Regions from separate parts of the Sphingomonas sp. CARO-RG-8B-R24-01 genome, predicted to be linked through region 1. Evidence: riboswitches for the same ligand, from Rfam matches in the RefSeq annotation. Region 1 holds a riboswitch; the other holds the start of a gene.
What was found. A riboswitch is a leader RNA that binds a small molecule or an ion and turns the genes downstream of it on or off. The one in region 1 is predicted to bind thiamine pyrophosphate.
Positions count from the first base shown of each region.

Region 2: linked by a shared signal. The riboswitch ahead of thiC (phosphomethylpyrimidine synthase ThiC) and the one ahead of L8G49_RS15515 (TonB-dependent receptor) in region 1 are both predicted to bind thiamine pyrophosphate.

Region 1 covers NZ_JAKNQI010000008.1:30,735-36,224, reverse strand. The annotation lists gene L8G49_RS15520 (phosphotransferase) at 1-374, opposite strand, end outside; gene L8G49_RS15515 (TonB-dependent receptor) at 379-2,607, opposite strand; TPP riboswitch at 2,757-2,866, opposite strand; gene L8G49_RS15510 (hypothetical protein) at 3,013-3,375, opposite strand; gene L8G49_RS15505 (MIP/aquaporin family protein) at 3,493-4,302, shown strand; gene glpK (glycerol kinase GlpK) at 4,331-5,490, shown strand, end outside.
Region 2 covers NZ_JAKNQI010000004.1:255,866-261,355, forward strand. The annotation lists gene L8G49_RS10850 (MipA/OmpV family protein) at 1-105, shown strand, start outside; gene L8G49_RS10855 (ferritin-like domain-containing protein) at 259-1,263, shown strand; gene L8G49_RS10860 (ferritin-like domain-containing protein) at 1,314-2,318, shown strand; TPP riboswitch at 2,356-2,464, shown strand; gene thiC (phosphomethylpyrimidine synthase ThiC) at 2,506-4,425, shown strand; partial or broken gene L8G49_RS10870 (PepSY domain-containing protein) at 4,814-5,490, opposite strand, start outside.

The DNA of each region.
Region 1 (5,490 bases):
GACGCCCGACGGTGCAGTTCGTACCGCCATTCGCCCAGCGCGGTCGCACCGCCGCCGGTGGCGGTCTGCATCACTTCCGGCACCGGCAACCCCGCGCGCGCCAGATGCGCGATGAAGCGATGTTCCTCGGCCAGCCCGGCGATCGAACGCAAACGATGGTGGTGGCGCTTCAGGAAGAACGCACCCGCCGTGGTGCGCAGCAGCGTCGCTGCCGAAAAGGGCCGCGGCGAATGCCAGTCGAGCGCGATCATCGTCCCGGCCGACGGGAAGCGGGCGAGCGCAAGGGTCGCTTCTTCCGGGGTGATCGCGGGCCAGGTCGGCGCCTCCATGGCGGTGCCCATGCCATGGACCTGATGCGGGGCGGACGATGCCATTCGCTCAGAACACCCGCGACACGGTCGCGATGACCGCTCGCCCGCTGCCAACGTAATAGGCCGGGGGACTGCCCGCGATGAGGGTACCGTTGCGGCCGATCGTGTCGCGCGCGTTGGTGCTGACCGCCTGCACCCCGGACAGGACGTGCGGATCGGTCGCGTTGATCGCATTGACCCGCACGTCGGTGCGCTTGCCGTCGAGCCAGCGCGCGAGATGCACGCCGACGGAAAGGTCCAGCGTGGCATACCCCGCGATGCGCTCGTCGTTCATGAAGCTGGCATATTGCCGCCCGACATATTTCACCGCGGTGCTGCCAAAGAAGCGGCCGTCGTCATAGGTCCCGCCTCCGCCGAGCTGGAACGTCGGGCTCGATACTGCCTGCTTGCCGCGGGTCGGCAGGACATCGTCGCCGATCGGCAGGTCGTCGTCGAGGCGCGCGTGGAGATATTCGCCCGAAAGATAGACGCTGACCCCAGCCGCGGGCCGATAATCGATCTCCGCGTCGACGCCGGAGGACGTCTGCCGTCCCGCGTTAAGCGTCGAATTGATCTGCGCCCCGCCGCGATCGATCACCGTTGCCAGCTGCCGGTTGCGGAACCGATAGTGGAACGCCGTGACCGTTGCCGAAAGGGTGGTGCCGATGAAGCGATAGCCAAGCTCCTCGGATACCGAATATTCGTTCTTGAGCGCGGTCGTGCCCTGCGTCGTCAGCGCGCCGCCGTCGTACACGTTGTACAGCGTATATTCGTTCGGCGCGCGAAAGTTGGTGGTGACGTTAGCGAACAGCTGCTGCCGCCGGTCGAGCTGATAATGCACCGCAGCGCGCGGCAGCGCGGCGAAACTGTCGAAGCGCACGTCCGACTGCGGTCCCGGCAGATCGTTGCGTCCGTTGCGCAGGACGTCGACGCCCTTGAACCCGACGTCCACCGTCAGCCGTGGCGTGAGCGTGAGCGTGTCGGCGACGAAAAAGCCTTTGGTCACGGTCACGGTCCGCTCGTTCTCATAGGCGAGCAGCCGGCCATCGGCGGTGCGGATCGCCTTGTCGCGATAGCCCCAGCGGTCGACCGGATTCCCGGCGGCGTCGATCGCGGTGTATGTCTGCAGCACGCGGTCGGTGCCATAATCGAACCACAGGCCGGCGGTGAGCCGATGCCTGCCCACGTCCGCCGTCAGCTTGGCGACGGTACCGCCGCGAAACTGCTTCCCGGTGAAATTGCCGAGCACCGTCGCTTCCCCGTCGACCGCGCCCGGAAGCGCGATCGGATCGGCGAGCGCTTCGGTCCCGAGGAAATTGCCGGTCGTGGCCAGCTGCGTGCCATAGGGCGAGTTGCCGTAGCCGAACTGGAGGTACGTGGTGCTGTCGAACGCCAGTCCGTCGCCGAGCACCAGATGCACCGGTGCCACGAGATACACGTTGCGGAACGGCGCGCGGTACAATCGCCAGTAGTTGGTGTCGCCGGCGGTATAGTCGCGGTCATAATTGAAGCCGCGCCCGTCGGCCTGCCATTCGGCCAGGGTCGGGCTCGGATAGGTCGACGAATTGGCGTCGTTGAACGACACGGCCAGGCTCGCGCGATTGCCGTTGCCCCATTCGTCCAGCAGCTTGGCATCGACGTGCTGCCGCGTGTCGAACCCCGCCCCGCGCCAATTGTCGGCGCGCGTGTTCGAATAGGACAGGAACGCGCGCAACCCGGTCGTCCCGATCCGCCCCGTATCCAGCCGGACGAACCCGCGCCGCGCCGCGTAGGTGCCGAGCGACAGATCGACCTGCGCCCGCGGGTGCGTCGTGGGGTCGTCGAGCGCCAGCGACAGCAGCCCCCCGGCCCCGCCCAGGGTCGGCGCTTCGAGATCGACCGCCCCTTGCGCGAGCGTGATCTGCTTGAGGTTTTCGGCATCGGCGAATTGCGCGGGATAGGCATAATAATAGCCGATGTCATTCTGTGGCGCGCCCTCCATCAGCACGCCGATCTCGTCCTGCCCGAGCCCGCGCAGCGTGAGGCTCGAACTGGTCGACAGGCCATACGGATCGCTCGACGCGACGTTCGCGCCGGGCAGCAGGCTGACCAGCTGGAACGCGTTTTGCGTGGGTGCCTGCTTGGCGATGAAGTCGGCGGACAGCGCGCTTTGCTGCTTGGGAACGCTCTGGTCGGGCAGCAGGCCCTCGGGATCGGGGCGGCCGGTCACGACGATGTCGCCCGGACCGTCCTTGTCGGTCACGGGGGGTGCCGCCATCGCCGGAGTGGCGAGCAGCGCCGTCGATACCAGCACCACCAGGCGCAGCGCACCCTGACGGTCGAGCAGGGGAGAGCGGGACGGGTCGCGTGCAAGCCGGGGGAACAGATACGCCATCGTCCGTCGTCACTCCTCATGGGGGGACAACGGGACCTGCCGCCAACCCTCCCTACGCCGGTGTTAGCCGGATCAGGTTCAGCGGGTCGTGGGCTGCTGCCCACCTCTCAGCCGCACATCAGCGGCCCCCCGGGGAAGCCGCGACTTAGGCGGTAAGATCGGGCGTGGAAAGGGGTATTCAGCCAAGGAGCCGTCGCTCCGGCGCTCGACGGCCGCTCGCATGCGGGGCGAGCACGGGCGCCACGCGCGGACGACCGCCGGGGTCGCAACCCCCTCCCGGCACGCGCATCATTGATAATGCGCAACGTTTTCAAAACCGTCCGAGGCCTTCGCCATCCTGACCACCTTCTTGGCGAAGGCACGGACGTGCCGATCGAAGCGGGTATCGTTATAGACACCGGCCCAGACGAACTCCGCGCGGTCCAACAGCGCGGCCAATGCGTCGAGCACCTCGGCCTGGGTCGGGGTGGCGCCCTTGGCCTTGAGCAGCGCGCAGACCATTTCCTCCGCCGCCGCCTTGTCGCAATCGTCCTGTCGATCGCGACCGCCCCGCTCGGCCGACACCTGCTCGGACCGTGCGGCGACCACGCGGCTGTCGAGCCATTTGCGAACCGTCGCGCCATCCCATGCCTTCGAAACCGCTTTTGCCAACTGTACGTCCAATCCTGTTGCCACCAGGCGTTTATACGGCGGCTCGAAGCGTGCGCCAGCGGTGAGGAACGGGCATACCGTTTGCTAGTGCGACGCGATCAGCGGTAAGCTCGCCGCATGGAACCACAGCGCAAAGCCTTTCTCGGCGAATTGATCTCCGAAGCGGTCGCGATCTGCATCGTGATGACTTTCGGCCTGTCGGTCGCCGGCATGTACACGCTGTACGACCCCAGCCCGTACAAGACCGCCTATTGGGGCGTGTGCATGACCTGGGGCATGGCGGTGTCGCTGTCGATCTATGTTACCGGCGCGGTGTCGGGGACGCACGCCAACCCGGGGGTCACGCTCGCGCTGGCGCTCTATCGCGGTTTCCCGTGGAAGAAGGTCGTGCCCTATTGGTGCGCGCAGCTGGTCGGCGCGTTTCTGGGCGCCGCGATCGTCTATGCGCTCTATTACAACGTCATCGACCATTTCAACGCGACGCAGCACCTGACGCGCGCCGGCGGCGGCGCGGGCGGCGTGTTCTTCACCGCGCCCGGGCTTGCGGTCACGACGATGAAGGGCTTCATCGACGAGATCATCCTGACCGCCATCCTGGTGTTCGGGATCTTCGCGATCACCGACGAATTCAATACCATGGCGCCCCAAGCCAATTTCGGCGCGATCGTCATCGGCCTGCTCGTCGCGCTGATCGGCGCGTCGATGGGGTATCTCGAGGCGTGGGCGATCAACCCGGCGCGCGATCTTGGTCCCCGCGTGTTCGCGTGGCTGATGGGGTGGGACACATCCGCCTTCCCCGGCGTCGACAATTACTGGTGGGTGCCGATCGCGGGGCCGTTCATCGGCGCGGTGATCGGCGGGGGGACGCAGCATCTGCTGATCCGGCCGTTCCTGCCGCGCGACAAGCCGCTCGCCGGCCCGCAATAAACCCGACAACAGACATGGAGAGCGACGCGTGAGCGACACTATCATCCTGGCGATCGACCAGGGCACGACTTCCACCCGCAGCATGACCTTCGGCACCGATGGCGTTCCGCGTCAGACGGTGCGGCGCGAATTCGCGCAGCATTATCCGCAGCCCGGCTGGGTCGAGCATGATCCCGAGGATATCTGGCGCGACACCGTCGACACGCTGACGGAAGCCGCCGCCGCCGACGGCGGCAAGGTCGCCGCGATCGGCATCACCAACCAGCGCGAGACGGTGGTGGTATGGGATCGCGCGACCGGCAAGCCGGTCTACAATGCGATCGTCTGGCAGGACCGCCGCACCGCCGCGCTCTGCGCGCAGTTGAAGGCCGATGGCCATGAGGAACTGGTCCGTGCGCGGACGGGGCTGATCCTCGATCCGTATTTCTCGGGCACCAAGCTCAAGTGGATCCTCGACGAGGTCGACGGCGTCCGCGCGCGCGCGGAACGCGGCGAACTCGCCTTCGGGACGATCGACAGCTTCCTGCTGTGGCGGCTGACCGGCGGCAAGGTACATGCGACCGACGCGAGCAACGCCTCACGTACCCTGCTGTTCGACATCCACAAAGGCGCTTGGGACGCCGAACTGCTGAAAATGCTCGATATTCCCGAAAGCCTGCTGCCGGAGGTGAAGGACAACAGCACGATCTTCGGTGAGACGACGCCCGACCTGCTCGGCCACAGCGTCCCGATCGGGGGGATGGCGGGCGACCAGCAGGCCGCGGTCGTCGGCCAGGCATGTTTCCAGCGGGGGGACGCCAAGTCGACCTATGGCACCGGTTGCTTCGTGCTGCTCAACACCGGCAAGGAGGCGGTGGTCAGCAAGAACGGCATGCTCACCACCATCGCCTACCAGCTGGACGGGGAGATCACCTACGCGCTGGAAGGATCGATCTTCGTCGCCGGGGCGGCGGTGAAATGGCTGCGCGACGGGCTGGGCCTGATCAACCGCGCGGCCGATACCAACGACATGGCGACCAAGCTCGAAGGCAATGACGGCGTCTATATGGTGCCCGCCTTCGTCGGGCTGGGCGCGCCGCATTGGGATCCGAACGCGCGCGCGAGCATCACCGGGCTGACCTTCGCGGCCACCGGATCGCACATTGCGCGCGCGGCGCTCGAATCGGTTGCCTATCAGACCGCCGACCT
Region 2 (5,490 bases), on a different contig from region 1:
ACCTATTCGCGGATGCTCGGCGATTTCGCCAACAGCCCGATCGTGCGGGTCGCCGGATCGCGCAACCAGTGGATCGGCGCAGCCGGCGTCGCCTACACCTTCTGATGTAGCGGGCTGCCGTCGCCGGCACAGCGCGGGGCGACCCGTGGGCGTGGCGTCAAGCCGCGCCGGCCCGCCATTTCCCGGCTTGCGTCCCGCGCCACTCGGTGCCACGCAAGCCGGGCCGCAAGGCATTTCAAGGATGAAGGCTTCGCCCCGATGACCGATACCGACCAGCAGCTGATCGAACGGCTTGAGTCGCGCGCCGAACGGCGCAGCGAACGCCGCGAATTCTTCCGCACCGCGCTTGGCGCGGGTGCCGTTGCCGCGATCGGTGCGACCGCAGTCGCGATCGGCAGCACGGCCATGGCGCAGGCAAGCGACAATGATGCGGCGATCCTCAACTTCGCGCTCAACCTCGAATATCTCGAGGCGCAATTCTATTCCTTCGCCGCGTTCGGCACGGGGCTTCCCAACACGCTGCTGACCCCGGGCAGCGCAAGCACGACCACGCAGGGCGCCGTGACCGGTGGCCGCGCGGTCAGCTTCACCGATCCGCTCGTCGCGCAATATGCCCGCGAGATCGCACAGGACGAGGTCAACCACGTGACCTTCCTGCGCACCCAGCTCGCTTCCGCGGCGGTCGCGCAGCCGGCGATCGATATCGGCTCGACCGCGACCAGCGCGTTCAGTGTCGCCGCGCAGGCCGCCAAGATCGTCGCGGCGGGCGCCGCGTTCGATCCGTACGCCAGCGACGAGAACTTCCTCCAGGCGGCGTTCCTGTTCGAGGACGTCGGCGTCTCGGCCTATCGCGGCGCATCGTCGCTGCTGACCAGCAAGGTCTATCTCGAGGCCGCTGCCGGGATCCTCGCGGCGGAAGCCTATCACGCGTCGATCATCCGCACCGTGCTCTACAGCAAGGGTCTGCAGACCCCCAGCCTGCGCACCAACACCGATGCGATCTCGAACGTCCGCGACGGGCTCGACGGGACCAGCGACGACGACCAGGGCATTTCGGCGGTCACCATCGCCAACAGCCAGTCGCCCGCGCTCAACGACCTCACCGCTTCGAACATCGTGCCCACCGGGCAGGATGGGCTCGCATACGGCCGCACGACGGGGCAGGTGCTCAACATCGTGTATCTCAACAGCCTTGGGGTTTCGAAGGGGGGCTTCTTCCCCAACGGCGTCAATGGCTCGATCGCCACCAGCACCGCGAACTGACGCCAGCCCGTGTCCTTTCTCTTCTTCGCGCCCGTACCGGAGTGTTTCCAGTGATCGATAGCGACCTTCTCCTGCAAGTGCTCGACGCGAGCGATCGCCGTCGCGCCGCCCGTCGCACGTTCCTGCGCAGCGCGGGCGCGGCGTCGCTCGCGGTCGGCGGCAGCGCACTGCTCTCGGCCTGCGGCGGCAGCGGCTCCAGCACCGCGACGCCGACCCCGACCGACACCGCCAGCGCCACGCCGAGCCCCGCCTCGACCGACGTGCTGAAGGACCAGGACACGTTCAACTTCGCGCTCAACCTCGAATATCTCGAGGCGCAGTTCTACAGCTTTGCCGTCACCGGCGCGGGCCTGCCCGCTGCCTTGCTGACCGGCACGGGCACGCAGGGCGGCGTTACCGGCGGCCGGGCGGTGACCTTCACCGATCCCATCGTCCAGCAATATGCCCGCGAGATCGCGGCGGACGAGGTCGCGCACGTGGCCTTCCTCCGGTCGGTGCTGGGCACGTCGGTCGTCGCGCAGCCCGCGATCAACATCGACGGCGGCGCGACCGGCGCGTTCACCGCTGCGGCGCGGGCGGCCGGAATCATTGGCGCGACCGCTACCTTCGACCCCTATGCCAGCGACGAGAATTTCCTGCTGGCGGCGTTCATCTTCGAGGACGTCGGCGTCACCGCCTATAAGGGCGCATCGCCGCTGATCGCGCAGAGCCTGCTGATCGACGCGGCGGCCGGCATCCTGGCGACCGAGGCCTATCACGCCGGGCTGATCCGCACCGTCCTGTACGCAAAGGGCATTGCGGCACCGACGCTGCGCACCAATGCAAATGCGATCAGCGATGCGCGCGACAGCCTCGATGGCACGACCGATCTCGATCAGGGGATCGGCGACGGCACGACCGCGAACCTCGTGCCGACCGACGCGAGCGGCATCACGTTCAGCCGCACGCCGGGGCAGGTGCTCAACATCGTCTATCTCAACCGCAATGCGGTTGTCGGCGGGGGCTTCTTCCCCAACGGCATCAACGGCACCATCAAGATGAGCGCTGCCAGCTGACGGTGCTTTTCTTCGCCGATTGAAACGACTACACCATCGTCATTCCCCGGGGGGCTGCGCCAGAGCAGCTGAGAGGTGGCTGAAGCCACGACCCGTTTGAACCTGATCCCGTTAGCACGGGCGGAGGGAGGGAGCGGTGTCCACGCCCGGGTTCCGTTGTCGCTCGTCCGATTTGAGGAGCGACACAATGGCCGACATACCTGCCCGCACCGAAATTGGCGTCACCACCGGAGCAATCCGTGGCTCGCGGAAAATTCACGTGCCGCACGCCAACATCCCCGGCGCGGGCGTCGCGATGCGCGAAATCATGCTCGATCCGTCCGCGCTCGAGCCCCCCTTGCGTGTCTACGACACCTCCGGCCCCTACACCGACCCCCGCGCTCAGATCGATATCAACATGGGGCTCCCGCAGCTCCGCCGCGACTGGATCCTTTCGCGCGGCGACGTCGAATCCTACGACGCACGCGAAATCCGCCCCGAGGACAATGGCCTCACCGGCCCCGATCGTTCGGCGGGCGTCCCGCAATACCCCAACGTCATCAAGCGCCCCTTGCGCGCCAAGGCGGGTGCGAACGTCAGCCAGATGCATTACGCGCGGCGCGGCATCATCACCCCCGAGATGGAATATGTCGCGATCCGCGAAAACCTCGGTCGCGCCGCCGCCAAGGAAAAGCTGATCCGCGACGGCGAATCGTTCGGCGCGTCGATCCCCGATTACGTCACCCCCGAATTCGTCCGCGACGAAGTCGCCCGCGGTCGCGCGATCATCCCCAACAACGTCAACCACCCCGAATCCGAGCCGATGGCGATCGGCCGCAACTTCCTGGTCAAGATCAACGCCAACATCGGCAACTCGGCGGTCGCGTCGAACGTCGCGGCGGAAGTCGACAAGATGGTCTGGTCGATCCGCTGGGGCGCGGACACGGTGATGGACCTGTCTACCGGCCGCAACATCCACGACACGCGCGAATGGATCCTGCGCAACAGCCCCGTGCCCGTAGGCACCGTGCCGATCTACCAGGCGCTCGAAAAGGTCGGCGGCGTCGCCGAGGACCTGACCTGGGAGATCTTCCGCGACACGCTGATCGAACAGGCCGAACAGGGTGTCGATTACTTCACGATCCACGCGGGCGTGCGGCTCGCCTACATCCCGATGACCGCGAAGCGCGTGACGGGGATCGTCTCGCGCGGAGGGTCGATCATGGCGAAATGGTGCCTCGCACACCACAAGGAGAGCTTCCTCTACGAACGCTTCGACGAGATCACCGAAATCATGCAGGCCTATGACATCGCTTATTCCTTGGGCGACGGCCTGCGCCCCGGCTCGATCGCCGACGCCAACGACGAAGCGCAGTTCAGCGAACTCTACACGCTCGGCGAGCTCACCCACCGCGCGTGGAAGAGCGACGTCCAGGTGATGATCGAAGGCCCCGGCCATGTGCCGATGCACAAGATCAAGGAGAATATGGAAAAGCAGCTCGAAGTGTGCGGCGAGGCGCCGTTCTACACATTGGGGCCGCTCACCACCGACATCGCGCCGGGCTATGACCATATCACCAGCGGGATCGGTGCGGCGATGATCGGCTGGTATGGCACCGCGATGCTTTGCTACGTCACCCCCAAGGAGCATTTGGGCCTCCCCGACCGCGACGACGTCAAGGTCGGCGTGGTGACCTACAAACTCGCCGCGCACGCCGCCGATCTCGCCAAGGGGCATCCGGCGGCCAAGATGCGTGACGACGCGCTGTCGCGCGCGCGCTTCGACTTCCGCTGGCGCGACCAGTTCAACCTGTCGCTGGATCCGGACACGGCCGAGCAGTATCACGACCAGACGCTTCCCGCGGAAGGCGCCAAGACCGCGCATTTCTGCTCGATGTGCGGGCCGAAATTCTGCTCGATGAAGATCACGCAGGAAGTGCGGGACTTTGCGGCGAAGCAGAACGGCCCGGCGGATGGGTTCCTCGCGGCGGGCGGGGCGGCTGACGTCGACGCGGAGCGCGCGGCGTTCGCCAAGGGCACGACGCACGCCGATGCGGAGGCCGGGATGGCGGCGATGAGCGAAACGTTCCGGGAGAAGGGCGGGGAGATTTACCTGCCGGCGGCGTGAACGGACCGATCGTCACACCGGCCTCGTGTTAGACCCCCTTCCGAAAGTGGGATACGGACCCTTCCTTTGCCGTTTTCCGCGAAGGCGGGAATCCAGGGCCAAGCAAAACAACGGCGTACGTTCTCGCGACTCCTGGACTCCCGCCTTCGCGGGAGAACAAATACGGTTTCGCACAGGCGTCGCTTCGTGCCGGGGTCCACAACGGATCTCGGGCACTGGCGGTCGGGCAAGCCGCCGGTAGATGCCGGGACACGCCCGGTATGACGAAGCAGTGTCCGCTGTTCGTCACTTTCGATTCGACCGAGTTCGAATGGCGCCCCCGGCAACGCCACCCACGCGGCGCTACGCCAAGCCGTTTCCGCCTAACTTTCCCCTAACCTTCCGACCCTCACGCCCGCGCCAATCCCAGCCAACGCCTTGTTCCGCTGAGGTTTCGCAACACCAGCCGTTCCACCGCCAGCACCACCAGCAAGGTCCCCCCGAACAGCGGCATATAAAACCCCAGCAGCACGATCGCGGCGATCAGCACCGGCCCGAACCGCGGCCGCGTCAGCGGGAGCGGCGCGCCGAGCAGCCCGATCGGTCGCCGGCGCCACCATAGCACCGCGCCCGACCCGGCCAGCAGCGCGAGCAGCAAGGCGACGATCGTCCCCGCGATCTGGTTGGCGAGCCCGAACAGCGCGCCCTCATGGACCGCGATGCCATAGCCGATCAGCCGGTCGATCCAGTGCCGCTGCGCAAACCCGCTGCGGCCGAGGATCCGCCCGGTCGCGCCGTCGATCGTCGCCTCCGCGCGCAACGGACGGTCGGCGGCGTCCGACGTCACCTTCCACGGCGCGCCCGGTGCCTTGGGCGGCGCGACCAGCACCGGCGGCGCGAGCCCGAGCGGGCGCGCGGCCAGCACGACGCGAGTCAGCTCGCCCGCGGCAGACGGCGGGACGTGAGGGTTGGGCAGCGCCATCCCCTCCATCCCGGCCATCCCGGCATGGAGGTCGGCGGTGGGTGGCTTGCCGCCGATCGTCCAGTCGACCGGCCCCTTGCTCGTCCCCGTCAGCGTGCGGATCT